Regions from separate parts of the Pseudomonas sp. PGPR N4 genome, predicted to be linked through region 4. Evidence: predicted binding sites of a transcription regulator. Region 4 holds the regulator's gene; each other region holds the start of a gene.
What was found. Region 4 encodes FliA, which starts transcription of late flagellar genes. Its sites were predicted from a motif close to CTAAAGTTTNNNNNNNNNNNGCCGNTAA; they were not measured.
Positions count from the first base shown of each region.

Region 1: a site for FliA is predicted at 3,982-4,009, ahead of AC58X1_RS14865 (methyl-accepting chemotaxis protein). Genes of this name have one in related genera too.
Region 2: a site for FliA is predicted at 3,544-3,571, ahead of AC58X1_RS17360 (methyl-accepting chemotaxis protein). Genes of this name have one in related genera too.
Region 3: a site for FliA is predicted at 4,567-4,594, ahead of motA (flagellar motor stator protein MotA). Genes of this name have one in related genera too.

Region 1 is NZ_JCAUKV010000003.1:237,472-244,762, forward strand. Features, by position in the region: gene guaA (glutamine-hydrolyzing GMP synthase) at 1-175, shown strand, start outside; gene AC58X1_RS14855 (autotransporter family protein) at 338-2,641, opposite strand; gene AC58X1_RS14860 (alpha/beta hydrolase) at 2,853-3,761, opposite strand; gene AC58X1_RS14865 (methyl-accepting chemotaxis protein) at 4,068-5,708, shown strand; gene AC58X1_RS14870 (GNAT family N-acetyltransferase) at 5,834-6,325, shown strand; gene AC58X1_RS14875 (TonB-dependent receptor) at 6,509-7,291, shown strand, end outside.
Region 2 is NZ_JCAUKV010000004.1:135,796-143,086, forward strand. Features, by position in the region: gene AC58X1_RS17335 (threonine aldolase family protein) at 1-572, shown strand, start outside; gene AC58X1_RS17340 (methyl-accepting chemotaxis protein) at 728-1,465, opposite strand; partial or broken gene AC58X1_RS17345 (HAMP domain-containing protein) at 1,592-2,665, opposite strand; gene AC58X1_RS17350 (cell division protein ZapA) at 2,825-3,127, opposite strand; gene AC58X1_RS17355 (hypothetical protein) at 3,124-3,354, opposite strand; gene AC58X1_RS17360 (methyl-accepting chemotaxis protein) at 3,637-5,262, shown strand; gene gbcB (glycine betaine monooxygenase reductase subunit) at 5,293-6,393, opposite strand; gene gbca (glycine betaine monooxygenase oxygenase subunit) at 6,687-7,291, shown strand, end outside.
Region 3 is NZ_JCAUKV010000002.1:169,434-176,724, forward strand. Features, by position in the region: gene queG (tRNA epoxyqueuosine(34) reductase QueG) at 1-94, shown strand, start outside; gene AC58X1_RS10440 (trimeric intracellular cation channel family protein) at 99-710, opposite strand; gene orn (oligoribonuclease) at 805-1,347, opposite strand; gene rsgA (small ribosomal subunit biogenesis GTPase RsgA) at 1,534-2,565, shown strand; gene motB (flagellar motor protein MotB) at 2,625-3,647, opposite strand; gene motA (flagellar motor stator protein MotA) at 3,651-4,502, opposite strand; gene AC58X1_RS10465 (HDOD domain-containing protein) at 4,633-6,168, shown strand; gene AC58X1_RS10470 (rhodanese-like domain-containing protein) at 6,215-7,024, shown strand; gene asd (archaetidylserine decarboxylase) at 7,034-7,291, shown strand, end outside.
Region 4 is NZ_JCAUKV010000006.1:246,638-253,928, reverse strand. Features, by position in the region: gene flhA (flagellar biosynthesis protein FlhA) at 1-1,533, shown strand, start outside; gene flhF (flagellar biosynthesis GTPase FlhF) at 1,545-2,855, shown strand; gene fleN (flagellar synthesis regulator FleN) at 2,948-3,781, shown strand; gene fliA (RNA polymerase sigma factor FliA) at 3,778-4,518, shown strand; gene AC58X1_RS21255 (chemotaxis response regulator CheY) at 4,623-4,997, shown strand; gene AC58X1_RS21250 (protein phosphatase CheZ) at 5,016-5,804, shown strand; gene AC58X1_RS21245 (chemotaxis protein CheA) at 5,817-7,291, shown strand, end outside.

The DNA.
Region 1 (7,291 bases), on a different contig from region 4:
GGTCGTGGCCCTGCGCGCCGTCGAGACCGTGGACTTCATGACCGCACGTTGGGCACACCTGCCTTACGAGCTGCTGGAAACGGTCAGCGGGCGGATCATCAACGAGATCGAAGGCATCTCGCGCGTTACTTATGACGTGTCGAGCAAGCCGCCGGCGACGATTGAGTGGGAATGATCTGCTAGCGCAGCGATTGAGAAACCGGCTTAGGCCGGTTTTTCTCTATCTGCGGGCGGTAAGCGAGGGCTACGAAGCAGCCCTGGCGTCCTCAAGTCAACCACAGCCTGAAACGACAAAGCCCGCATTCGCGGGCTTTGTCGTTTCAAGCGCAGACCTCTATCAGAAGTCGTAACGCACGTTTGCGGTAAAGGTATCCGCGTCGAACCCACTGCTGGTCAGGTAGCTGTAGTTACCGCCCACGCTCCACGCGCCGACGCGGTAGTTGGCGCCCAGGCCCAGCTCGTAGCTATCACGCGCAGGTGTCGCACCGGTGGTGGTGAACGGCGTACCGCCGAGGACGAAGGTGGAAGTGGTGGCGGTCTTGTCGCCGATGAAGTCGTGCCAGGCCATCAGCTTGGCTTCTGGTTCCAGCGTGCCCACACCTACATCGAAGGCTGCTGCCAGGCGAGCGCCGAGGCCCATTTCGCCGATTTCGTAGCGTTGGCTGCCGACGTTGAGGGCGGCCGAGCTGCCTTTTTCACGGTACGAATCAATCGACACGTTGGCATAGCGTGCACCGACCTGAGGTTCCAGCAGCCATTGCTTGTCGAGCTGGAAGGTGTAGCCAGCCAGGGCGTTGACGCCGAAGATCTCACTGTCGAAGCTGGCCTTGGCGCGGGTGCCGGCAATGTAGCGTTTGGACTCGTTGTCGTTCCAGCCATACATCAGCGAGGTGTCGACGAAGAAGTTGTCGTGGGTCCAGTTGCCGTACAAGGTCAGTGCATGGCCTTCGACATCGGTTTTGCTGCCCAGGTCGGATTTGACGTCGCTGGTCAGGTAGCTGTAGGCCAGGCCCACGGTGGTGTCGGCGTTGAGCTTGCCGTCGGCACCCACGGCGATGCCGTTGGTGTTGGCGTCGTAGCCGTCGATACCGTGGCGGCGGTCCTGGTTGGCATCGCTGGTCAGCGCTTGCAGCCATACGCCTTGCTCGGCCAGCACGTCACCGGATGACAGACCGCTACGCGCCTTGCTGGCACGGCGGTTGATGGCACCGGCGACCAGGTTCTGGCTGTTGGTGGCGGCGTGGATTGCGCCACCGCTGACGTCTGGGGTCAGGGTTTCGGCCAGTTTGGCCAGCTCTTCGCTGGTGGCGGCGTTGGCGAAACGCTGGAACACCGGGTCGCTTTCGTCCAGTTGGCCCATGACGGTGTTCTTGAACGGCTTGATGGCGTTCACTGCGTTGCGCGAACCACGCGCTTCCAGCAGGTTTTCCGTGATCACCTCATCGCTGCGGGTGGCAACCAGAGCTTTCACATCCTGGCCTTCGATGCCGAAGTTCTTCACTTCAAGCAGCGCCGAGGAGGAGACCACCGAGAGGTTCTCTGGGTCTTCCCAAGTGCCGGAGTTGAGCAGGGTGTAGCGGGTGCCCTGGGCCGAAGTGCGGAAGTCGTCGGAGCGCGCCTGCAGTTCGATCTGGCTGCCGGCGGAGAAGAAGGTATTGCCGGTGACAGTCAGGATCGGCCTGTTCGGCAGGGTGTCGTTGTCCAGCAGCAGGCGCAGGCGGGCGGTGTCGCTGTCCATGTCGAGGTCGCCGTCAATCGTCGTCTGCGGGCGTAGCAGGGTCAGGCGGCCGCCGTCGATATCGACGAAGCCGGCGCGGATGGTCGAGCCATCGAACATCGCCTCGCCTTGCACCAGCACGCCACTCAAGCCCAGTACATCACCCTTTACCTGGCCGCCTTGCCAGTAAAAATACGATGGAGCTGCATCGTCATTGGCCTTGATTGCAGCCTCGCCGCCTTCGATCAGGCCAGCTGTCTGGGTGATGGCGAAGGTGTCGAAACCGGCAGCGGGATCCAGGCCGACGAAGTGAATGCCAAAGCCTTCGCCCGAGATGGTCCCGCTATTGTTGACGTCGGTCTTGAAGACGTCGGTGATCTGACCGGTGAACTGAGCGTGGTCGATCTCGATACCGGCGGAGTCGAGGCCGCGCGCGGTAATGATGCCGGTGTTGTTGATGCGTGCCTGAGTCGAGGTGATCATCATGCCGTTGGCGTTTTCACCCGTGACGTTGATGTTGCCGCTGTTGTTCACTTCACCGGCGATGACCGCTCTGTACAGATCCAAGCCCATCGCGCCGGGGCCGTCCACCGTGATGTTGCCCTGGTTTACCACGTCACCAGCGACGGTAGAACTCAGGGTCATGGAGATACCGCCCGCGTAGTCGGTCAGGCTCTTGGTTGTCAGGTTGATATTGCCCTGATTGACCAGATTGCCACCCAGGGTCACATCTTGCAGGTATACACCTGCGCCCGTCGACGTTCCGGTGAAAGTGGCGTTGCCAAAGGTCTCATCGATGCTGATGAATTGGCCGGTGCTCAGGTCGTAATTGACGTCGGCCACGGGAACGGCATTGGCTGCGGTAGTCGTGGTAGCCGCAATGGCGAGCGCGAGCAATGAGCGACGCATAGGAGAAATGTTCAAGGCAGTATCCTTACAGGGCAGAAACTGACATGGGAGGACCTACGCGTCAGCGTCTGTTTCAGGCATCCCTGCCAGCTTGTCAGTGAAGTGCTGAGTCAAGCGCGAGCGAATTTACACCAAACCATTAGAATGATTCATCCTTGATCGGGTTTTTTAAGGGGAAAAATCCAAGAAATGCGACCAGCTAGCTATTTTCTAGAGAAATACAGGATTAATCAGCAATAACCGGAACTTTGCCGTTCGTGAGATGGTCAACAGTAGTCTTTTTTTGCCAAGCCTCATTTTTCAGCGGAGTTTCAAGCCACTCAGACCATGCCGCTTCCCAGCCCTGGTCATGGCTGGCGCCGTCAATGCGGACTGTTTGGGAGAGTGGGGAATCAAGCGCTTGTTGGTATTTGTCAGCCAGAGTCGCTGGAATGATCTGGTCCGCTGTTCCAACCAGATGCCGCTGTGGAACAGAGGCGAGCTGAGACCGGTAGTCCAGTGGCTCCAGCGAACCGTCGAGTGGCGACAGGTTTTTCATTGCGACCCACAAGCGCGGGCTGAGATTGCCAGCCAGTGTCTGCACCTGGGTCACATCAGTCCGCTGGGCTGCCAACAGCAAGGCAAGCGCGGCGCCACCTGAATACCCCACCAGTTCGAATTCCTGGTTGCCATAGCGCTGTTTCAATTGGTCCAGCGCCTGGCTGAGGCGAGTGACCACGTCCTGAGAAAACCGTCTGTTGGTCCACAGTTCTGGGCGGCACGCCGCGCTCATGACGAACTGGCAAGGGCGTGCCAGGTAGGCGTTTGGTGCCGGGTCGGCCAGCGCCAGCCGGGCCACCAACAGATTGTGCGGGCTCGGATCCAGGCTGGGTTGGCTGGCCGTGGCCCAGGCATGGCCGTCGCCTTCGAGGTAGACGCGCAGGCGAGTCTGGTTGCCTGCAGCGTGCGGTGTCAGTACCAGCAGCGGGAAGGCGCGTCCCGGCAGCACCTCAACCTGGCGACCCTGTGCGTCAGCTAGGTGCTGCAACGCCTCGCGCGGCGATTGGCAGGCCACAAGCAGCGCGCTTATGACCACCAGCCAGGCTTTACCGAGGTAGACCAGTGCCTGAGAGTAGGGGGCGTATCTATTGCTCATCGGTTGTGGATTACCATGGCTGATATTTAATAGCTCGCCGGCGTCCAGATCGAGGTGGCCTCTGCAGTAGCCAAGATCTTGATACTTCTATGGTTGCTTGGAGTGGCAGTCTGGTTCGGTTGGTGCAAATTGCGCGACGTCTACCGATACTACAGAGCCAGATGATCCCTGGCACGCCAACACGCCCCGCTCAGGATTGAAATAAACAGCCCGCCACGGGCTTCAGGCTTGCTGGGAACGGTCGATAGCCTGACGATGCGCCCGCCGCGGCGATCGCAGCTCGTTCTCCCCCGTGCAGGTCCGTATATGAACTGGTTCCACGACGCCAAGATTTCAACCAAGTTGTATGTTGCATTCGCGCTATGCGCTTCCATCACGTTGATCGTTGGGATTATCGGTAGCCAGGGAATTGGCTCGTTGTCTACAAACTTGCAGTTGGTCTTCAGCAACAACCTGGTGTCGGTGGCCAAGACCGCAGAGGCGCGGTCCGATGCCATTGCCCAAAACCGCGATTTGTATCGTCTGCTGGCAGCTTCCATCGCAGGCAGCGACGCCGCTGAGCGCAGCGCCATTGTTGCTTCCATGAATGAAAACCGCCAAACCAGCGAGCGCGCCTTCGCCGTTTACCGCGCCACACCGCTGGCGGATGACGAGCGTGCCGCGGGCGATCGCATGGAAAAGGACTGGCCAGCGTATCAGGCCATCATTGAGCGTGTGGCGGCGACCATCGAGCGTGGTGATCTGGCCGCAGCCAAGCAGCTGATGGCTGGAGAAATGCACCAGGCGTATCGCACCGTGATGGACGAGATGGAGATCATGGTCAAGTCCAACAACCGGCAGATCGGTGAAGGTGCACAGGATGCTCGCGACAGCGAGGCTGCTGCCAAGCTCAACCTCTACCTTGGCATCGGTGCCTCCTTCATCACTGCGCTGCTGCTGGGTATTTTCATCAGCCGGGTGATCAGTGCGCCGATCGCATTGGCGGTTGGCAACGCGCAGCGAATTGCCGGTGGCGATCTGAGCAAAACCATTGAAAGCGGCCATCGTGACGAAGGCGGCCAGTTGCTCGCGGCGTTAGGCGCGATGCAAAGCGGGCTCAAGGGCACTATCCAGCAGATTGCCAGTGCGGCAGATCAACTGGCTTCGGCGGCCGAAGAGCTCAACGCGGTGACCGAAGAGAGCAGCCGCGGCCTGGTCCGTCAAAATGACGAAATCCAGCTGGCGGCTACCGCCGTCACCGAAATGAGCGCTGCGGTTGACGAAGTGGCGCGCAACGCCACATCGACCTCCGAGGCTTCCCGCCACACCAGCAATGAAGCAGCCAGCGGCCGCGATCAGGCGCGTGAGGCGGTCAAGGCGATCACCAGTGTGAATGCCGAGATCGGCCAGTCGACCGTGATTGTCGATGAGTTGGCAGGCAGCGTGCGCGATATCGCCAAAGTCCTTGACGTCATCCGTGGTATCGCCGAGCAGACCAACCTGCTCGCACTCAACGCGGCCATCGAGGCGGCGCGGGCAGGTGAGCAGGGCCGCGGTTTTGCTGTGGTGGCCGACGAAGTCAGAGCCCTGGCCGCGCGCACCCAAGCCTCCACCGGCGAGATCGAAGCGATGATCGCCAGCGTGCAATCGCGCGCCGACGACGCGGTCAAGGCCATGGGCAACAGCCGTGCCCTGGCCAGTAATACTCAGGAACTGGCCAAGGCCACTGGCGAATCGCTTGAGCGTATCGCTCAGAACATCGCTGGCATCAACGACCGCAACATGCTGATCGCCACCGCATCCGAAGAGCAGGCCAACGTCGCGCGGGAAGTGGATCGTAACCTGGTCAACATTCAGGATCTTTCCACCCAGACCGCAGCAGGCGCCAACCAGACCAGCGCATCCAGCCAGGAGCTGTCGCGCCTGGCGGTATCGTTCAATCAGCTGGTCAGCACCTTCAAGCTGTAAGCCGCGAACACTAGGGCTTGAGCTTTGCCAGTCACTTGCATGGAGGCATGCAGGTGACTGGCAAGCGCTTGTCGGCAGCGTTTTCAATTAAGCTTGAGCCGCCACTCCCTACCGGAACCCTCGCAATGACGCTGACAATCCGCCCTGCCGAGCGCGCCGATGCTGCGCTGATCCTGCGTTTTATCACTGAACTGGCGATCTATGAAAAGGCCGAACACGAGGTCAAGACCGACGTCGCCGGGATCGAGAGCAGCCTGTTCGGCGAGCACAGTACGACCCATGGCCTGATCTGCGAGCTGGACGGCGAGCCGATTGGTTTTGCCGTGTACTTCTTCAATTACTCGACCTGGCTGGGCAAGCACGGCTTGTATCTGGAGGACCTGTACGTGTCGCCGCAACAGCGTGGTGCAGGCGCGGGTAAAGCATTGCTGCGCCATCTGGCGAAGATGGCAGTGGCACGCGGGTGCGGACGCTTTGAATGGTCGGTGCTGGATTGGAATACCCCTGCGATCGAATTCTACGAAGCCATTGGCGCCAAGGCGCAGGATGAGTGGATTGGCTATCGCTTGAGCGGGGAGGCGTTGGTCGCGTTTGCCAGCGGTAGGCGGTCTGCGTAGCGGCCTCAGGATTTATGCAGCACCGTAAAATCGCCGGGCCCGCTTTGCGGGCCTTTCGCGACACAAGGCCGCTCCTACAGGGGACGGTGTGCAGGCATAAAATTTATTGTGGATTGTTATGTTATAACAACCGTAGAATCTCGCCTCGTCTTTAGCCGCACTTGTGCTCGATCAGGAGTTGTAATGAGAACCGCCCCGCTATCACTTGCCGCGCTGACCGCGCTGGTCATGACCGACCTTCATGCCAATCAAACCGGTAGCTCGGTCATCACCCTGGGCGAGATCAAGGTCTCGCAGGCAGCCGGCACCGCGCTGCGCACCGAGAACGTGCTGACCTCGGTCGATGTGCTGGGCGGCGATCAGGTCGAAGACAAGAACGTGATGAACAGCTGGCAGTTGCTCGGGCAGATGCCGGGCATCCAGTTGACTGAGACAGGGCAGGGCGCCGAGTCGGGCAAGGCGACTTTCCGCGCCTTCAACGGTGAGGGTTACATCAACGGCATCAAGATGCTCATCGATGGCATCCCGAGCAACGTCAACAGCGGCAACCAGCGCTTTGTCGACATGGTGTTCCCGCTCGACATCAGCTACATCGAAGTGGTCCGCGGTACCAACGACCCGCGCTACGGCCTGCACAACATCGGCGGCAACATCAACTACGTCACCCGCCAAGGTGGCAACTACATCGACAGCCGAGTCACTTACGGCAGTTTCGATACCCGTGAAGTACAGCTGGCGATCGGCCATGAAGAGGGCAACTTCGCCCAGAACTACATCCTGGCCAAGCAGGACTCGGACGGCTTTCGCGACAACAGCAACTCCAATAAATACGCCCTCGGCGGCAAATGGTTCGTTACTGATGACGAGCAGACCCTGCGCGTTGGCCTGATCGCCCGGCTGTATCACCACCAGGCCGAGGAGAGCGGGTTTCTCACCCGCGATGAGCTGCGCGCCAGCCGCACCCAG
Region 2 (7,291 bases), on a different contig from region 4:
TCAGCGCCACGTGCAAGGAGCTGGGCCTCAACCTGCATATGGATGGCGCGCGCTTCACCAATGCCTGCTCGTTCCTCGGCTGCTCGCCGGCCGAGCTGACCTGGAAGGCCGGCGTCGATGTGCTGTGCTTTGGCGGCACCAAGAACGGCATGGCCGTGGGCGAGGCGATCCTGTTCTTCAACCGCGAGCTGGCCGAAGACTTCGACTACCGCTGCAAGCAGGCCGGCCAGCTGGCATCGAAGATGCGCTTCCTCTCCGCGCCTTGGGTGGGGCTGCTGGAAGACGGCGCCTGGCTGCGCCACGGCAACCACGCCAACCACTGCGCGCAGTTGCTGGCCTCGCTGGTCAGCGACCTGCCTCAGGTGAAGCTGATGTTCCCGGTGGAAGCCAACGGGGTGTTTCTGCAAATGCCGGAGCCGGCGCTCGAGGCGCTGCGCAACAAGGGCTGGCGCTTCTACACCTTCATTGGCAGCGGCGGCGCACGCTTCATGTGCTCGTGGGACACGGAACTCACGCGCGTGCGTGAGCTGGCGGCGGATATCCGCGCCGTCGTGGCAGTCACCCCTCTGTAGAGCCATCCCTGTAGGAGCGGCCTTGTGTCGCGAAAGGGTCGCGCAGCGGCCCCAGATTCTCAGCTTCGCCGCCACTATCGCCGGGCCAGCTTCGCTGGCCTTTCGCGACACAAGGCCGCTCCTACAGGCTCGCGGCAACCCCCGGCGACTGCCCTTTACAGCCTGAAACCACCCATCTGCCGCGCCAGGTCATCGGCCAAGCGGCGCAGTGCCTGGCATTCCTCGCGACAACCAAGCACCTCGGCGGCGGTCTGCCGGGCCAGGTCGGAAATCCCCTGCACGTTGCGATTGATCTCTTCAGTCACCGCTGACTGCTGCTCGGTCGCGGTGGCCACCTGCTGGTTCATGTCACTGATGCGCTCGACCTGATCGGTGATCGCCCCCAGCGAGGCGCCGGTGCGCTGGCTTGCTTCAACCCCGCTACCGGTGGCCAGCTGGCCTGCCTGCATTGACGTCACAGCCACGCCGGCGCCCTGCTTGAGGCGCTGAATCATCTGCTGCACCTGATCGGTAGACAGCTGCGTGCGCCGGGCCAGGGTGCGCACTTCATCGGCGACCACGGCAAAGCCGCGGCCCATTTCACCGGCGCGGGCCGCCTCGATGGCCGCATTGAGGGCGAGCAGGTTGGTCTGCTCGGAAACGCTGCGAATCACCGCCAGTACCTCATCGATCGAGGCCACTTCCTGCGCCAACTGGCCCACCGCCTCGGCGGCCCGGCTGATTTCACCGGACATGCCGTGGATGCCCTGTACCGACTGCTGCACCTGCTGGCGCGCCTGCACCGCTTCGTCACGTGCCGACTGCGAGGCGTACGCCGCATGTCCTGCGTTTTGCGCAACGTCCTGCACAGTCAGGCCCATCTGGTGCACGGCGGTGGCAACCATCTCGGTCATCTGTTGCTGACGTTCCGAGCGGTCGGCGGTGTTGCCGACTACCTGCGTCACCTGTTCGACCGAACGGTGCAGGCGCTCGGTAGTGCTCAGCACCTCGGCGATCAGCGCCCTCTGGCTGTCGAGAAAGCGGTTGAAGCCGCGAGCCAGGTCACCCAGTTCATCCTCGCGGGAATCATCCAGGCGATGGCTCAGGTCGCCGGCGCCGCCACCGATCTGCACCAGCGCCGTGGTCACCTGACGGATCGGGCGCACCAACCCGCGCGCCAGCAGCACCACCAGCAGCAATGAGAGCAAAGCGACTGCCCCACCAATCAAGCTGGTCAACCATACCGCCTGGCGCATCTGCGCGTAGATCTGCGCCTGCGGCACTTCGGCCACCAGCGTCCAGTTGAGATCACGCAGCGGCAGACTCAGGGCCAGATACTGCTCGCCGTCACGTTCGAACTGGCTACGCTGCAGGCCTGCGCCCTGCCCCAGTAAACGCTTGGCGGCGTCGCCACCGACCTGTTCGGCGAGCGTGCGTTTGGCGCTGTATTGGTTGTCCGGGTGGACCTGGATCAGGCCGTCGTTGCGCACCAGCATGACCCTGCCCTGCTCGCCAAAGCTGAAGTCGTGGATCAGCTTGGACAACTCGGTCAGGCGCAAGCCCATGCCGGCGATGCCGACCAGTTGCCCGGCCTTTTCGATGCGGTAGTCGATGAACAGCGCCACCTCGCCGGTGGCGCCATCCACGTCGATATTGATCAGCCGCTCGGCACCACTGTCGATGTAGCCATAGAACCACTGGTCCTTGGGGTTCTGCCGGCCAAGGGTGCGATCCAGGCCTTTCTCGTTGTAGTAGTGGCCGCTCGCAGTGGCGGCGAACAACGCGGTAAACGCATGGTTGCGCTGCTTGGCAGCGTCCAGGTATTCGATGAAGCGCGCCGCCTCGGCGGGATTCTCACCGGCAGCGAGCCAGTCACGCAGCAGGGTATTGCCAGCAATATCGGCGGCCGCCACCAGCGGCTGGCTAAGCATGCGCTCGATATCGTTGCGAATGGCCTCGATGCTGGCCGGCAGAGCGGTGTCGAGCAAATAGCGCTCGGTCAGGCGATTGACCGCCACGGTATAGATCGCAACCACCACCAGGATGCTCACCAACAGGGCCGTGCCCATGCCTGCGATCAACTGCAACTGGATACTTCGCCGCCAGATACGCATACGTTTTCCTCCGCCAGGATTCTTGTTTTTGGAGATTGTATACACTTACGTATCCATTCAATCCAGCAATCATCGACAAATGCTGAACGCAAAACGGGGAACAGCCACGCGTCACCGCATGGCTGCCCCCCGCTCGAATTTTGCCTGTTGGCTGGTGCTTTACTGCTCGCCGATGGTGCGTGCGATGGCATCTACCGTGGCATCGATCTGCGCCTGGGTGCGGGCGAGCGTCACTTGATGCTCTTTTTGCAGTTCGATCTGCCGCGAGCACAGATTCAGCGCCGCCAGCACCAGCAGCTTGTCACCGATCAGGGTCGGGTACTGGCGCTTGGTTTCGTTGAGGGCGGTGTTGAGCATCCGCACAGCCTGCGAGAGGGTCTCTTCCTGGCCTTCAGGGGCCTTGATCGAATAGTCGATACCCAGAATCGACACGACATTGATCGGCTGCGCTTGCAGTTTCATCCGTTGACGACACCTGCGCTGGCGCGCTCAACCAGCGCCTGGATACGCGCAGCAGTGGCGCCGTGTTTCTCTTCCTGTTCCATCAGCGACAGCTGCAGGCTGTCGTTGTCTTCCTTGGCCTGGGCCAGTTCCTGGGCGATGGCAGCGTTCTGCTCGCTCAGCTGGGTGTTTTTCTGCATCAGGTCGTTGACCAGCTGCTCGAGTTGATTCAGGGAAGTTTCCAACATGGGGTATGTCTATCTCGGGTTGTTGCAGAGGGCGCACACGATAAAGAAAAGCACGCGCCCCCGCCATTAAATATCGGGTCAAAAGGCTTCAGCCAGGCCAGATTGACAGGGGATCGGCCACCTTGTTCCGGCCTGGGTCAACCGCCGGTCAGGATTTGTCGCGGCCAACTCGGGCTTTCGCTCATCGAACTCAAGACTGGCCGGTCACGACCGATAGCCATACAGGTCTTATCTCGACGCAAGGATTGCGCGCCCCCTTACCTTGCCTGGATTGTCCAAATCATGTCCCTACGCAATATGAATATCGCCCCGCGCGCCTTGCTCGGGTTTGCCTTGATCGGCGCATTGATGCTTGGCCTTGGCGTATTTTCGCTGGTCCAGATGGGCAAGATTCGCCAGGCGGGTGTCGCCATCGAAAGCATCAACGTGCCGAGCATCAAGACCCTCGATGAGCTGACCGCGCTGAGCCTGCGCTTGCGCACGCTGTCCTATCGTCTGCTGGTCAATCGTGACCCGGCCACTCAGCAAGACACCCTGCGCCTGCTGGACGAGCGCAACGCGCAAATCGACAAGGCCCGGAGCCGTTACCAGACGTTTATCGTCGCCGCCGAAGAACAAGCCGCGTTCGATCAGTACGGCCAGTTGCTGACCCAGTACCGCCAGCTGGAAACCCGCATGCGCAACCTGAGCCAGGCCAACCGCATCGAGGAACTGGCCGACCTGCTCAACCGCGACCTGCTGACCAACTCCGAGCAGATCAACAAGGTCATGAACACCCTGCTGGAAATGAACACCGAGCAGGCGCGCAACGCCAACGCCACCGCCGCCAACCAGTACAGCACGGCGTTCACCCTGGTGATCGGCCTGCTCATCGCCGCCACCGTGCTGACCCTGATCTGCGCATTGCTGTTGACCCGCAGCATCGTCAAGCCGATCGAAGAAGCCTTGCAGGCAGCTGAACAGGTCGCCGACGGCGACCTCACCCACACCATTCGCGCCGAAGGCAGCGACGAAGCAGCGCGCCTGCAGCGAGCCATGGCCCGCATGCAGGAAAAGCTGCGCGACACCCTGCACCTGATCGCCGGCTCCTCTACCCAGCTGGCCTCGGCGGCCGAAGAGCTCAACAGCGTGACCGACGAGAGCGCGCGCGGCCTGCAGCAGCAGAACGCCGAAATCGAGCAGGCCGCCACTGCCGTTACCGAGATGACCAGCGCGGTCGAGGAAGTGGCGCGCAATGCCGTCAGCACCTCGGAGGCTTCGGCTGAAGCCAGCCGTTCCACCAGCGATGGCCGTGACCTGGTACTGGAAACCGTCAGCGCCATTGAGCGCATGAGCGGTGACGTGCAGGGTACTGCCAAGCTGATCACTCACCTGGCCGAACAGTCGCGTGATATCGGCAAGGTACTCGACGTGATTCGCGGCCTGGCCGACCAGACCAACCTGCTCGCCCTCAACGCCGCCATCGAGGCAGCGCGGGCCGGCGAGGCCGGGCGTGGTTTTGCCGTGGTGGCTGACGAAGTGCGTGCACTGGCGCATCGCACCCAGCAGTCGACCAGCGAGATCGAGCGCATGATCGGCACCATCCAGGGCGGCACCGGCCAGGCGGTCGAGTCTATGCGCACCAGCACCGAACGCGCCGAATCGACCCTGAACATCGCCCGCGGCGCGGGCCTGGCGCTGGACACCATCGCCACGGCCGTAGCACACATCAACGAGCGTAACCTGGTCATCGCCAGTGCGGCCGAAGAGCAGGCTCAGGTCGCCCGCGAAGTCGACCGTAATCTGGTCAACATCAACGACCTGTCGGTGCAAAGCGCCACGGGGGCACACCAGACCAGCGCGGCGAGTGCCGAGCTGTCGCGCCTGGCCGTTGACCTCAGCAGCCTGGTTGCACGCTTCCGCGTCTGACCCAGGCTGCAGCGCTCAAGCGGCCTCGGCTTAGTACTCGATACGAACGTCGCCGCGCGGCACGCTGCAGCAGGAGAGGATGTAGCCCTCGGCTTCATCCTCTTCGGTGATGCCGCCGTTGTGCTCCATGTCCACTTCGCCGCCCAGCTTGAGCACCTTGCAGGTGCCGCAGATGCCCATCCCGCAGGCTTTCGGGATCATCAGGCCAACCTTGGCCGCCGCCGCATGCACGGTCTCGCCCGGGGCCACGCGGATGCTCTTCTCGCTGCCGACGAACTCCACCAGGTTCAGATCGGACAGATCCACTTCCGGTGCATCGGCTGCCTGTTCGGCGTGCTCGACAGCGTCGGCCTTGGCCTCCGCCGGGGTCGCGCCAAACGACTCCTCGTGGTAGTTCTTCATGTCGAAGCCGACCGCGTCGAGCATACGCTTGACCGCGCTCATGTACGGCGTAGGCCCGCAGCAGAACACCACGCGCTCCATGTAATCCGGGGCGATCAGCTCCATCAGGCGCTGGTTCAGATACCCCCGATAACCTGCCCACGGCTCGCCCAGCCCGTGCTTCTCACAAATGATGTGCAGGCTGAAGTTGGGGATGCGCGAGGCCATCTGTTCCAGCTCGCGGTGGTAGATGATGTCCTTCGGTGAACGCGCGCTGTGGACGAACACCATGTCGACATTGGCGTTGGTGTCATAGAACCAGCGCGCCATCGACATCACCGGGGTGATACCGACGCCACCGCTAAGGTAGAGCACCTTCGGTGCCGGGAAATCGATTGCGTTGAACAAGCCGACCGGGCCGTGCACCGGCAGTTCGGCGCCTTCGTGCATGGTGTCGTGCAGGTAGTTGGACACATGCCCACCCGGTACCCGCTTGACCGTGATCGAGAAGCTGTACGGCACCGACGGCGAACTGGAGATGGTGTACGAGCGCATCACCTGCTTGCCTTCGATTTCAAGCTCCAGAGTGACGAACTGGCCGGGCTTGAAGAAGAACATGATCGGCTGGTCGGCCATGAAGCAGAAGGTGCGCACATCCCAGGTTTCCTGGATGACCTTGACGCAGCGCACGATGTGGCGGCCGTTGGCCCAGGTCTGGGTGCTGACCGGGTTGAGGAATGTTTCGGACATGTTGTTCTCCAACGGCCGACTACCGGCCTTTTATGGCTCCGATAATGCTCAAGGCCGTGGCCCGGCACATTCCCATCAGCGACATCGGCGTGCTTATCGCGACCAGCCCCGCACGACAAGGGCTGGCGCGTCGGAATTCGATTCGGCCATGTCGCCCATGGATACGGCTCAAGGCGCCCTTGATCGCACACTCCACGGCAAATAGACCTGATGTTTTCTGCACCTGCCTTGCGGCACTAAAACAACGATTAGCCACCTTTCGCCGGCCTTTATCGGCCTTGAGGATTACAACGATGGACGTCACCGCAACCCTGAGCCTGGGCGATCCACTGGAAGCTGCACGCAAGGCCACCGCCGAGATGCTGCAGACCCGCGAGCGCACCTACTCGCTGCCCCAGCCGTTCTACACTGACGAGCGTCTGTTTCAGATCGACATGCAGGAAATTTTCCAGAAGGAATGGCTGATCGCGGGCATGACCTGCGAGATCCCGACCAAGGGCAACTTCCTCACCCTGCAAGTCGGCAAAAACCCGATCATTGTCATCCGCGGCGCCGAAGGCAAGGTGCATGCGTTCCACAACGTCTGCCGCCACCGCGGCTCGCGGCTGTGCACCAGCGAGAAGGGCAAGGTCGCCAAGCTGGTCTGCCACTACCACCAGTGGACCTACGAGCTGGACGGTCGCCTGCTGTTTGCCGGCACCGAAATGGGCGATGACTTCGACATGAAGGAGTACGGCCTCAAGCCGGTCAACGTCAAGGTCGCTGGTGGCTACATCTTCATCAGCCTGGCGCAGAACCCGCCGGCGATCGACGAGTTCCTGGCTACGCTCGACCACTACATGGAACCGTACGACATGGAGAACACCAAGGTGGCGGTGCAAACCACCTTGCTGGAGAA
Region 3 (7,291 bases), on a different contig from region 4:
GGCACGCCGCGAGCACCCGTCCGAACTGGTCCGCGAGCATGTCGAGTGGGCGCTGGCCCAGCACGCAGAACGGCAGGCGCAGCCAGCGAACTGAGTGACTACTGCTGGTCGTTATAGTGAAACTTGGGCATTTCCCAGTGAAAGCGGATCGCCAGCAAACGCACCAGAAAACCACCAAACAGAGTCAGCAGCGTGGCCTGCTCGGCCGGCAGATTGAAGTGCACGCAGCCCAGATAGAACCACGCCGCCGCAAACGACACGCTGGCATACAGCTCGCGGCGAAACACCAGCGGGATGTCGTTGCAGAAGATATCGCGCAGAATCCCGCCGAAGACCCCGGTGATCACCCCACTGATCGACGCCACCAGCAGGCCTTGGCCCATCTCCAGCGCAGTCATGCAGCCAATCAGGGTAAACGCCACCAGCCCCAGCGCATCGAGCACCAGAAACAGCGAGCGCAGATGGCGCATCAGTGGCGCGATAAAGATCGTCAGCAGTGCGGCAAAGCTGGTCAGCACCAGGTACTCGGGGTGTTTCACCCAGGTCAGCGGATAGTGCCCCAGCAGCACGTCGCGCACCGAGCCACCACCCAGCGCCGTCACGCAGGCGATCAGCACCACACCGAACCAGTCCATGCCGCGACGGCCGGCGGACAAGGCCCCGGTCATGGCTTCGGCGGTGATAGCGACGAGGTAGAGCATCAGCAACATGGTGCGAGTCCGTGCGAGAAAGGCGCGCAGTCTACCCAGTTGCACCCCGCACCAGAAGGGGGCGCACCGACTATCGTCAGCCGGCGCAGCAGGCTTAAAACTTGATGAAGTGTTCGCGGTAGTGGCGCAGTTCGGCAATCGACTCGCGAATATCGTCCAGCGCCAGGTGGGTGCCACCCTTCTGGAAGCTGTCGCGCACCTCAGGGGCCCAGCGTGCAGCCAGTTCCTTGAGGGTAGAAACGTCGAGGTTGCGGTAGTGGAAGTAGCTTTCCAGCGACTTCATGTGGCGGTACAGGAAGCGCCGGTCCTGGCAGATGCTGTTGCCACAGATCGGCGACTTGCCCTTCGGCACCCACTGCTGCAGAAACGCGATGGTCTGGGCCTCGGCTTCGGCCATGCTGATACGGCTGTCACGCACACGCTGGGTCAAGCCCGAGCCGCCGTGGGTTCGGGTGTTCCACTCATCCATGCGCGCCAGCACTTCATCGCTGTGGTGAATGGCGATCACCGGGCCTTCGGCCAGGGTGTTGAGGTTGCTGTCGGTGACGATGGTCGCCATCTCGATGATGACGTCGCTGTCCGGATCCAGACCGGTCATTTCCAGATCGATCCAGATCAGGTTCTGTGTGTTGTCCATGAAGGGCTCCTGAGATAGGCCGTCATAGTAGCTTAGTGGCCCGACCGGGTAATTGGCTTTGCTCGCTAATTCACTGTGTTCAACGATTCCACAGGCACCTCCCCAACCAAGGTTAACGAATAGGCCACAACAGGAGCATGCTAAACTGTCAGCCGTTTTCCAACCGCAAGCCACCACGGAACATTCATGGCCAAACGCCAGCTCAACCGCCGCCAAAACTGGCGCATCGAAAAAATCCAGGGCGAACGCGCCGAGCGCGCCGCCAAACGCGAGCAGCACGTCTTGCAGGAACTGGAAGGCGGCGACCTCGGACCCGAGCAATTCGGCCTGGTCATCGCCCACTTTGGCGTCCAAGTCGAAGTCGAAGCCCAGGACGGCGACACAGTTGGCCAGATCTTCCGCTGCCACCTGCGCGCCAACCTGCCTGCACTGGTCACCGGTGACCGCGTGGTATGGCGAGCAGGCAACCAGGGCATCGGCGTCATCGTCGCGCAACTACCGCGCTCGACCGAGCTGACCCGCCCCAACAACCAGGGCGTGCTCAAGCCGGTAGCCGCCAACGTCGATCTGATCGTGATCGTCTTTGCCCCCGCCCCTGAGCCCCACGCCAACCTGATCGACCGCTACCTGGTCGCCGCCGAGCACGCCGGCATTCGCCCGTTGCTGTTGCTGAACAAGGCCGACCTGATCAACGAGCAAAATGCACCGGCGCTGAATGCCTTGCTCGAGGTCTATCGCGACCTGGGCTACCCCCTGCTGGAGGTGTCGGCGCACCACGGCGACGGCATGCAGCAGTTGCAGAAAATGCTCGATGGCCACGTCAGCGTGTTTGTCGGCCAGTCCGGTGTCGGCAAGTCGTCGCTGGTCAACAGCCTGCTGCCGCAGGCGCACACGCGGGTGGGTGATCTGTCCGAGTGGTCTGGCCAGGGTACCCATACCACCACCACGGCGCGGCTTTATCACTTCCCCAACGGCGGTGACCTGATCGACTCCCCCGGTATCCGTGAATTCGGCCTGGTGCACGTCAGCCGCGATGATGTCGAAGCCGGCTTCATCGAGTTCAGCGAACTGTTCGGCACCTGTCGCTTTCGCGACTGCAAGCACGACCGCGAGCCAGGCTGCGCCTTGCTCAAGGCGCTGGACGAAGGCCGGATCAAGCCACAGCGTATGCACAGCTACCGCTCGATCATCGCCAGCCTGACCGATGACAGCTATTAACAGCTGGGGCAGGTAAGTCGGGGCTGCTTTGCAGCCCTTTTTTGCTGTGCCGCAGGCGGTTATTCCTTCGGCTCGTCCATCTTCAAGGTACCGTCCTCGAAGATATTGAGCTTCTGCCGTAGCTCACGCGGCTGCATCGGCGCCTCGCCGGCACCAGCGGGCGCTGCTGCACCTGGCGCTGCCGAGCCTGGCGCCGCGGGTGCGTCAGATGCCGGCGGTGCATCCGGAGTGCCCTGCTCGCCCTCGATATTGCGCTGGGCCTTCTTGGTCAGAACGATGATATCGATGCGCCGGTTGACCGGGTTGAACGGGTTCTTGCGATCGAACAGCGACGACGAGGCATAACCCACCACCCGCGCCACCTGATCATCCGGATAGCCACCCGCCACCAGCGCACGTCGCGCAGCGTTGGCACGGTTGGCCGACAGCTCCCAGTTGCCGTAGTCACCGCTGCCGGCATAGGCCTTGGCATCGGTGTGGCCGCTGACGCTGATCTTGTTCGGCACCGCCTTGATGGTGTCGGCCATGGCCAGCAGAATGTCCTCGAAGTACGGCTGCAAACGCGCGCTGCCGATGTCGAACATCGGCCGGTTCTCGGCATCCATGATCTGGATACGCAGGCCGTCCTGGGTGATCTCGAACAGGATCTGATCCTTGAACTTCTGCAGTTGCGGGTTTTCTTCGACCTTGTTCTGCAGCTCCTGCAAGAGCAGGTTCAGGCGTTCCTTTTCAACCTGCTCGGCCATGGTCTCGACCTGATCCTTGTCCAGCTGCACACTGGTGTCGGGCGTCGGCTCGGACTTCACCTCAGGGTTGATGGTCTTGTCCGGCGCCAGCTCCGGCGAGCCACCCAGGTCAATCACATAGGGCGTGCCGCTTTCGGAGAAGCCGATCGGGTCCTTGAAGTAGCCGGCGATGGCGATCTTCTGCTCTGGGGTGGCCGTCGACATCAGCCACAGCACCAGGAAGAACGCCATCATCGCCGTCGCGAAGTCGGCAAAGGCGATCTTCCAGGCGCCGCCATGGTGACCGCCGCCAAAGCGCTTGACGCGCTTGATGATTATCGGCTGATTGTTTTCCATGAATCAGCGACCGCGAACTGCTTGTTCCAGCTCGGCGAAGCTCGGACGGTGCTTGGGGTACAGCACCTTGCGCCCGAATTCCACGGCCAGTGACGGCGGCATGCCCGAGGCCGAAGCCACCAGCGACGCCTTGATCGACTCGTACAGATTGACCTCTTCCTTGGCATCGTGAGCCAGGCAGGTAGCCAGTGGGCCGAAGAAACCGTACGCAGCAAGAATACCGAAGAAGGTACCCACCAGCGCCGCACCTACGTGCATGCCGATGGCAGCCTGGTCGCCCTCACCCAACGAGGCCATGGTGACGACGATACCCAGTACCGCCGCAACGATACCGAAGCCAGGCATGCCGTCGGCGATCCCGGTGACCGCGTGCGAAGGGTGGTCGAGTTCTTCCTTGAGGCTCAGCAGCTCCATGTCGAACAGGCCTTCGAGCTCGTGCGGAGCCATGTTGCCGGTGGACATGATGCGCAGGTAGTCACAGATGAACGCAGTCATGCGCTCATCACCCAGCACTGCCGGGTACTTGGCGAAGATCGGGCTGGCCGAGGCGTCTTCGATATCGCCTTCGATCGCCATCATGCCTTCGCGGCGGCTCTTGTTGAGGATCTCGTAGACCAGGCCCAACACCTCCAGGTAGAAGGTATGGGTGAAGCGCGAGCCGAACATCTTCATCGACTTCTTGATCACGTGCATGGTCATGTAGCCAGGGTTGGCCTGCAGGAACGCGCCAAACGCAGCCCCGCCAATGATGAGCACTTCGAACGGCTGGATCAGCGCCGCAATCTTGCCGTGGGAAAGCACGTAGCCTGCGATCACGCTCGCGAAGACGACGATGATGCCGATAATTTTAGCCATAGGTTCAAAGCACTTGAAGTCGAGGTCAGGGTCGGGGACGGGAGCTTGAAAACTCTTCTTCTACTTATCGGCAGAACTGCGCCAGACTATAGCCACTCCAAGTGAAAAGCCAGTTCGGACTGATGTCAAAATGCCAATTGAAACCAAGGTACCAAGTCAGACGCCACGCACTTTAGACCGCTGGATAAAACTGCTGGATGACGTGCGCCTGCCCGTGCCCAAGGAAAGCCACGACCGGGTACTGGCGGCCATCAATGACAACCGTCGGTCATTGCGCGACATCGCCGAACTGATGCAGGACAGCCCCGCCTTGGTGCTGTCGGTCATGCGTGAGGCCAATCACTCGGCCAACGCCAGCCAGGCCGAGCCGGCCGAGAGCCTCGAAGTTGCCCTCAATCGCCTCGGACTTGAGCGCAGCGCACAGCTGCTGGCGCGCCTGCCGGCCTTGCCCGGCGATGACATTCCGCCGGTACTGCGCCAGTTTCTGTTGATCAGCCAGCATGCCGCGCAGCAGGCCAGTGGCCTGTTCGCCAGCCGCCTGGCGCGGCTGTGGCAGGAGATTCACTGGGGCAGCCTGCTGTTCCTGTCGCCGCTGTGGCCGATGGCCGTGACCTACCCCAAGCTGCTCGACACCTGGGAGCTGCGGGTTATCCACAAGGGCGAAAACGCTGCCGAGGTCGAGATCGAGCTGTTTGGCGTACGCCTGATGGAGCTGTGCCAGGCGGTCGCCCTGCACTGGCGCCTGCCGGAGTGGGTAACCCAGGGCTACCGCCTGCTTACCAGCGAACGCGAACAATTGGCTCAGGTATTCAACATTGCCCGCGAGACGGACAGCCTCGAGCAGCAGCATCGGCTGGATGAAGAACCAGGCCTGCGCCGCTGGTTCAACCAACCGGCCAACACCGTATTGCTGGCCAACGGCCTGGCACTGGCGGCGCAAGTCGGCTGGGACAACCCGCACCTGCTGCGCTGGCAACTGCTGACCGCGCTGTATTTGCAGACCTCGCTGGACGACGTCCAGCAGCAGGTTCACCAGCAAGCCGCAGCGAGTGCCCGCCATCACGCCCGCCACGCCCTGTTCCACCCGGCCGAAGCGTTGATCTGGCCATGGCAGCAGCGCCGTCCGCACCCGGACATGCTCACACCACCGCCGCCGCCTGCAGAAAACCTGGAGCGCTGGCGCTCGCTGTGCGCCGAAATGCTGGCCCAGCCCAGCCGCTTCAGCAATGCCGTGCACCTGGCTACCCACGCCCGCGATGCACTGCTCGCCTGCGGCATGCAGCGGGTACTGCTGCTGACCTACGACAAGGCTACTGATGCCTTGCGCGTGCAGCAGACTGCTGGCCTGCCCAAGGAAGCAGCTGCACTGAACCTGGCAGTCAAACAGAACAAACTGTTAAAACGCTTGACCAGTCAGGCCGGGCAATTGCGCCTGACGCCGGACAACCACGCCCAGTTCGCCGCCCTGCTGCCAGCGCCGATCAATGCCCTGTTCCCCAGCGAGCACCTGCTGCTGCGCTCGCTGGCGGTCAATGGCCAGGTGATCATGCTGCTGCTTGCCGATCAGGCGGGCCGCCCGCTGGCCGACGTCAGCGTGCAGGCACTGGGCAAGACCGCCCAGTGTATCGAGCGCGCTCTGGCTACCTTCGCCACCCGCAGTAGCTGAGCCTTACGCTACAATCGCCCCCTCGCGTTCCACCTGGAGACTGTGGATGACTGATTTTTCCGGCTTGCCGCTGGTTATCGAAGCGCAAGACCTGTTGCCACGCCTGGGTTCGCCCGCGCTGATCGTGGTCGACCTGACCAGCGCCAACCGCTATGGCAGCGGCCACGTACCCGGTGCGCGCTTCGTCGACCCCAAGCGTAGCCAGCTGGGCCAACCGCCGGCGCCTGGGCTACTGCCGGCGCGCGCCGACCTGGAAAAGCTGTTCGCCGAACTCGGCCATCGTGACGATGCCGTCTATGTGGTTTACGACGACGAAGGCGGTGGCTGGGCCGGGCGTTTCATCTGGCTGCTGGATGTCATCGGTCATGCGCAGTATCACTACCTCAACGGTGGTATCCAGGCCTGGCCGGCTGATCAGCTGTCGACCGAGACGCCCGCCAGCGCCACCGGCTCGGTCAGCCTGACCATAAACGACGAGCCGACCGCCACCCGCGAATACCTGCAGAGCCGCCTCGGCGCTGCCGACCTGGCCATCTGGGACGCTCGCGCGCCGGGTGAATATCGGGGCGAGAAAGTGCTCGCGGCCAAGGGCGGGCACATCCCCGGCGCCGTCAACTTTGAGTGGACCGCAGGCATGGACATGAATGACCACCTGCGCATCCGCAAGGACATGGCCGAGATCCTGCAAAATCTGGGTATCACTCCCGACAAGGAAGTGATCACCCATTGCCAGACCCATCACCGTTCAGGCTTTACCTATCTGGTGGCCAAGTCCCTCGGCTACCCCCGGGTCAAGGCGTACGCCGGCTCGTGGGGCGAATGGGGCAACCATCCGGACACGCCCGTAGAGGTTTAAGGAAATTCAATGAAATCGCGTTTGTTCATCATCAGTCAGTACCTGCTGCCGCACCATCTGCTGTCACGCCTGGCCGGTTGTGTTGCCGAGTGCCGCGCGCGCTGGTTCAAGAATGCCTTCACCGCCTGGTTCGCCAAGCGTTATCAGGTCGACATGTCCGAAGCGCTGGTCGAAGACCTCAGCGCCTATGAGCACTTCAACGCCTTCTTCACCCGCGCCCTGAAGCCAGGTGCGCGCCCGCTGGATGAAACTCCAGGGGCCATTCTG
Region 4 (7,291 bases):
GGTGCCAGCAAGTTCGTTCGCGGCGACGCCATTGCCGGCCTGCTGATCCTGTTCATCAACCTCATCGGCGGCGTGCTGATCGGTATCCTCTCGCACGGCATGTCGGGCGGGGAGGCCGGTAAGGTCTACGCGCTGCTGACCATTGGTGACGGTTTGGTGGCGCAGTTGCCATCCTTGCTGTTGTCCACCGCCGCCGCAATCATGGTGACGCGCGCCTCGGGCTCCGAGGACATGGGCAAGCTGATCAACCGGCAGATGTTCGACTCGCCAAAAGCCTTGGGCGTGTCGGCCGGCATCATGATTGTCATGGGCCTGGTCCCGGGGATGCCGCATGTGGCCTTCCTCAGCCTCGGTGTGCTGGCGGCGGGTGGTGCCTATCTGGTCTGGCGCAAGCAGCAGGTCAAGGCGGTCAAGGCGCTGGAAGAAGTGCAGCGCCAGCAGGATCTGCTGCCATCTCCGCAGCGCGCAATGGACACCAAGGAGCTGGGCTGGGACGACGTCACTCCGATTGACATGATCGGCCTGGAAGTAGGCTATCGGCTTATCCCGCTGGTCGACCGCAACCAGGGCGGCCAGTTGCTGGCGCGGATCAAGGGCGTGCGCAAGAAGCTCTCGCAGGATCTGGGCTTCCTCATGCCGACCGTACACATCCGCGACAACCTCGACCTGCAGCCAAGTGCCTATCGTCTGACCCTGATGGGGGTAATCCTCGCGGAAGCCGAGATCTACCCGGACCGCGAGCTTGCAATCAACCCAGGCCAGGTGTTCGGTACCCTCAATGGTATCGCCGCGCGTGACCCGGCGTTCGGCCTGGAGGCAGTTTGGATCGACATCGGCCAGCGCGCGCAGGCGCAGTCGCTGGGCTACACCGTGGTCGATGCCAGCACTGTGGTGGCGACCCATTTGAACCAGATTCTGCAAAAGCACTGCCACGAACTGATCGGTCACGAGGAAGTCCAACAACTGTTGCAGGTGCTGGCCAAGGCCTCGCCGAAGCTTGCCGAGGAGCTGGTGCCGGGTGTCATTTCCTTGTCGGGGCTGCTCAAGGTCTTGCAAGCTCTGCTCTCCGAGCAAGTGCCGGTGCGCGATATCCGCAGCATTGCCGAAGCTATCGCCAACAACGCTGGCAAGAGTCAAGATAATGCCGCGCTGGTCGCCGCAGTGCGCGTCGGATTGTGTCGCGCCATCGTGCAAAGCATTGTCGGCGTTGAGTCCGAGCTGCCTGTTATCACCTTGGAGCCAAGGTTGGAACAGATTTTGCTCAATAGTCTGCAAAGGGCCGGGCAAGGTCAGGAAGATGGTGTTCTTCTTGAACCGAGCATGGCCGAAAAGCTACAGCGTTCGCTTATCGAAGCGGCCCAGCGTCAGGAGATGCAAGGTCAGCCAGCTATCCTTCTGGTAGCCGGCCCGATCCGGGCAATGCTGTCGCGCTTCGGCCGCCTGGCTGTACCGAATTTGCATGTTTTGGCGTATCAGGAAATACCTGACAACAAGCAAGTCACCATCGTTGCCACCGTGGGCCCGAACGGCTGAGGTAGTGGAGTATGCAAGTTAAGCGTTTTTTCGCCGCAGATATGCGTCAGGCCATGAAGCTGGTCCGCGATGAGCTTGGCTCCGATGCCGCTATCATCGGTAACCGGCGCATCGCCGGCGGCGTTGAGCTGACCGCTGCACTGGACTACAAGCTGTCGGCGCTGGCGCCGCGGGTGCCCAACCCTGAGCTTGAAGACGAGCTGCGCAAGACCCAGTCGCGCATCGCTACCGCCCAGGCCGAACTGAGCAGCCGCAGCGATGCCGATGACGGCAACCGTCAGTTGTTTGCCGGCCTCTCGCTGACCGCTTCCGAGCCCTTGGTCGAGCCGCACGTCGAGCAGCCCGCCGCCCCGGCTGCGCCGGCAGTGGCGCCGGTTGATCCGCGCCTGTTCGATGCCATGCGCTCGGAGCTGTCCGGCCTGCGTGAACTGCTCGAAGTACAGCTCGGCTCGCTTGCCTGGAGCCAGTTGCAGGGCAGCAAACCGCTGCAGGCCAACCTCTGGCGGCGCCTGCAGCGTGTTGGCCTGACCGGTGCGCTGGCCCGTGAACTGCTCGACCTGACCGGCGAAATCGACGAGCCGCGGCAAGCCTGGCGGATGATCCTCGCGCACCTGGCGCGAATGATCGATGTACCCGAGATCGAACCGATCGAGGAGGGCGGAGTAATTGCCATGGTTGGCCCGGCCGGCATGGGCAAGACCACCACCCTGGCCAAGCTGGCAGCGCGTTATGTGCTCAAGTACGGCGCGCAGAACCTGGCGCTGGTGAGCATGGACAGCTTCCGTATCGGCGCTCAGGAGCAACTCAAGACCCTGGGCCGCATCCTCAACGTGTCGGTGACCTACGTCGACCCGGGCGAGTCCCTCGCTCAGGCCCTGGAGCCGCTGCTGCGCAAGCGTGTGGTGCTGATCGATACCGCCGGCCTGCAGGCCAGTGATCCGGCCCTGCGCATGCAGCTGGAGACGCTCGCCGGGCGTGGTATCGCTTCGAAGAATTATCTGGTCCTGGCAACCACCAGCCAGAAACAGGTGCTGACCGCCGCCTATCACAGCTACAAGCGCTGTGGCCTGGCTGGCTGCATCCTGACCAAGCTTGATGAAACCGCTTGTCTCGGTGAAGTACTGAGCCTGGCGATCAGTCATGAACTGCCCGTGGCCTATCTTACCGACGGCCCGCGTATTCCTGACGACCTGCACCTGCCGCGCAAGCACCAACTGGTCAGCCGCGCCGTCAGCGTGCAAATGCAGGAAGACCCCAGCGAAGAGGCCATGGCCGATATGTTCGCTGATCTGTACCACAACTCCGGCAAACGCGTGGGTTGAAGATGAACACAATGCAAAGTACCTACAGCAAGGGCTTTAATCACAGCCCTCCATGTGGCCTCGGTTCAAGCGCGACAAGGTAAAGAACAAATATGGGTAGCATGCATCCCGTACAGGTTATCGCCGTGACCGGTGGCAAAGGTGGCGTCGGCAAGACCAACGTTTCAGTCAACCTGTCCCTGGCGTTGGCCGAACTCGGCCGCCGGGTCATGTTGCTGGACGCCGATCTGGGTCTGGCCAACGTCGACGTGCTGCTGGGGCTGACGCCCAAGCACACCCTGGCCGACGTCATCGAAGGCCGCTGCGAGTTGCGCGACGTGCTCTTGCAGGGGCCTGGCGGGGTACGCATCGTGCCGGCCGCCTCGGGCACCCAGAGCATGGTCCATCTGCAGCCGGCGCAACACGCCGGGCTGATCCAGGCCTTCAGCGAGATTGGCGACAACCTCGACGTGCTGGTCATCGACACCGCTGCCGGTATCGGCGATTCGGTGGTGAGCTTTGTCCGCGCCGCGCAGGAAGTGCTGCTGGTGGTGTGCGACGAGCCGACCTCGATCACCGACGCCTACGCGCTGATCAAACTGCTCAATCGCGACTATGGCATGAACCGTTTCCGCGTCCTTGCCAACATGGCCCAGAGCCCGCAGGAAGGGCGCAACCTGTTCGCCAAGTTGACCAAGGTCACGGACCGCTTCCTTGACGTCGCCCTACAATACGTCGGCGCCGTGCCGTACGACGAATGCGTGCGCAAGGCGGTGCAGAAGCAGCGTGCAGTTTACGAAGCCTTCCCTCGCTCCAAGTGTGCGCTGGCGTTCAAGGCCATCGCGCAGAAGGTCGATAGCTGGCCGCTGCCTGCCAACCCTCGTGGGCATCTGGAGTTCTTCGTCGAGCGCCTGGTGCAGCCCACCAGTGCGGGACCAGTGCTATGAGTGCAAGCGGTTTTCAGATGTACAGCAAGGCTTCCAAGGACGCCCAGTACGAGTTGGTCGAGCGTTACGCGCCGCTGGTCAAGCGCATCGCATACCACCTGCTGGCGCGCTTGCCGGCCAACGTGCAGGTCGAGGACCTGATCCAGGCCGGCATGATCGGCCTGCTCGAAGTGTCCAACAAATACGATGCCAGCAAGGGCGCCAGCTTTGAAACCTACGCCGGTATCCGCATCCGTGGCGCCATGCTCGACGAGGTCCGCAAGGGTGACTGGGCGCCACGTTCGGTGCACCGCAATACCCGTATGGTCAGCGACGCGATGCGCGCTGTTGAAGCAAGAACCGGTCGCGACGCTAAAGATCACGAGGTTGCTGCCGAACTCCAATTAGGTCTCGATGATTATTACGGGATTCTGAACGATACCCTGGGCAGCCGACTGTTCAGTTTTGACGACCTGTTGCAGGACGGCGAACATGAAGGTCTGCACGAGGATGGCGCCAGTGCGCAGGTCGAACCGTCGCGTGATCTGGAAGAAGAACGCTTCCAGACGGCGTTGACCGATGCGATCGCCAACCTGCCGGAACGCGAGCGGTTGGTGCTGGCGCTGTACTACGACGAAGAGCTCAACCTCAAAGAAATCGGTGAGGTGCTGGGGGTCAGCGAGTCGCGTGTCAGCCAGCTGCACAGCCAATGCGCGGCACGTCTGCGCAGCCGGCTGGGTGAATGGCGAGCGCGTTGAAACCGGGGTCGCTGCAGTCGTTTTGACGGTGTACCGAATTGATTGAATGCGCGCTCGGGGCCGAGCGCGTTTAAGACTGCTTGGAGGTCTAATTGAACAAAGACATGAAAATCCTCATCGTTGACGACTTTTCGACGATGCGGCGGATCATCAAGAACCTCTTGCGTGATCTGGGCTTCACCAATACCCAGGAAGCCGACGATGGCCTGACCGCCATGCCGATGCTCGAAAGCGGCCACTTTGACTTCCTCGTCACCGACTGGAACATGCCCGGCATGTCCGGCATCGACCTGCTGCGCAAAGTGCGTGCCGATGAGCGTCTCAAGCATCTGCCGGTGCTGATGGTAACTGCCGAAGCCAAGCGTGATCAGATCATCGAAGCGGCCCAGGCCGGCGTCAATGGTTACGTGGTCAAGCCGTTCACCGCCCAGGTGCTCAAAGAGAAGATCGAAAAGATCTTCGAACGCGTGAATAGCTAAATCACGCCAGGGGGCGCCATGGACTCTAACAACAACTCTTTGGGTGAGTTTGAAAACACCCTGAAGAAGCACGCTCAGGAACTGGTCGAGAGCCTTGAGCGCGGCCGGTTTGGCGATGCGGTGCAGCTGATTCATCAGCTCAACCAGACACGCGACCGTGGCCTGTACCAGGAAGTCGGCAAACTGACCCGCGAGCTGCACAGTGCGATCGTCAGTTTCCAGATCGACCCGGCAATGCCGCAGGCCGAGGAAGTCTCGCAGATCACCGATGCCACCGAGCGTTTGTCCTACGTGGTCAAGCTGACCGAGGGTGCCGCCAACCGCACCATGGACCTGGTCGAAGCGAGCACCCCGGTACTCAACGACCTGGCCGGTGAGGCCCAGGCGCTGAGCACTGACTGGCAGCGCTTCATGCGCCGTGAAGTGGCCGCGCCGGAGTTTCGCGATCTGGTCAAACGAGTCGACAGTTTCCTGACGCACAGTGCCGAGGGCAACCGCAAGGTGTCCGGGCACCTCAATGACATCTTGCTGGCTCAGGACTATCAGGACCTGACCGGCCAGGTGATCAAACGCGTCACCGCGTTGGTCACCGAAGTCGAAAGCAATCTGCTCAAGCTCGTGCTGATGGCCAGTCAAGTCGACCGCTTTGCCGGTATCGAACATGACCACGATCAGTTGCGTGCTGAAAAAGATCAAGAAAAACATCCGACTCGGGGTGAAGGTCCGCAGATTCATGCCGATAAGCGTGAAGACGTTGTGTCCGGTCAGGACGATGTCGACGATCTGCTGTCCAGCCTTGGTTTTTAGGGAGCACGTTTAATGAGCTTCGGCGCCGATGAAGAAATCCTTCAGGATTTCCTGGTAGAAGCCGGGGAAATTCTTGAGTTGTTGTCCGAGCAATTGGTCGAGCTGGAAAGCCGACCGGATGATGCCGACCTGCTCAATGCGATTTTCCGCGGTTTTCACACTGTAAAAGGGGGCGCCGGCTTCCTCCAGCTCAATGAGCTGGTGGAGTGCTGCCACATTGCCGAGAACGTCTTCGACATCCTGCGCAAAGGTGAGCGCAGGGTCGACGCCGAGCTGATGGACGTGGTTCTGGAAGCGCTGGATTCGGTCAACAGCATGTTCGGCCAGGTGCGCGAACGCACCGAGGTGACCCCGGCTTCCCGCGAGTTGCTGGCAGCGCTGTCGCGTCTGGCCGAGCCGGGTGCGGCGCCGGCGCCTGCCGCGGTGGTCGAGCCTGAGCCAGCGGTGGTCGAGGAAGACATCACCGACACCGAGTTCGAACAACTGCTCGACTCGCTCGATGCGGTCAAGGCCGAGGCCGAGGCTGCTGAACAACCGCAGCCAGGTGCAGCCAGCGCCGAGTCGGATGAAATCACCGACGCCGAATTCGAATCTCTGCTCGATCAACTGCACGGCAAGGGCCAGTTCTCGGTCGAGGCGGCCACGGTCGCTCCCGAGGCTGTCGTGCCAGCGCCAGCCGGTGACGAGATTACCGACGACGAATTCGAAGCATTGCTCGACCAGTTGCATGGCAAGGGCACCTTCGCTGCCGATGCGCTGCCGACTGCTGCGGTTGCCGAGGCTGCAGCCAGCCCCGCGCCGGCTGCCAGCGGCGACGAAATCAGCGAGCACGAGTTCGAAGCGCTGCTCGATGAGCTGCACGGCAAAGGCAAGTTCTCGACCGACGCTGCCGAAGCGGCTGCTGTGGCCGTTGCGCCGGCAGCAGCCAAGGCTGAGGTGAAAGCTGCGCCCAAGCCTGCTGCACCCGCAGCAGCTGCCAAGCCTGCGCCAGCGGCCCCGGCACGTGCGCCAGCGCCAGCAGCGCCCGCAGAAAAGCACGCCAGCGAAGCCGAGACGACCGTACGCGTCGACACCGCGCGGCTGGATGAGATCATGAACATGGTTGGCGAGCTGGTGCTGGTGCGTAACCGGCTGGTGCGCCTGGGCCTGAACAGCGGCGACGAAGCCATGTCCAAGGCTGTGTCCAACCTCGATGTGGTCACGGCCGACCTGCAGACTGCGGTGATGAAGACCCGCATGCAGCCGATCAAGAAAGTCTTCGGGCGGTTCCCGCGACTGGTTCGCGACCTTGCCCGCCAGCTCAAGAAGGAAATCAACCTGGAGCTGGTCGGCGAAGAAACCGACCTCGACAAGAACCTTGTCGAGGCTCTGGCCGACCCGTTGGTCCACTTGGTGCGCAACGCGGTCGACCACGGCATCGAAATGCCCGACGAGCGCGACGCCTCAGGCAAGGCTCGCACCGGCAAGGTGGTGCTGTCGGCCGAACA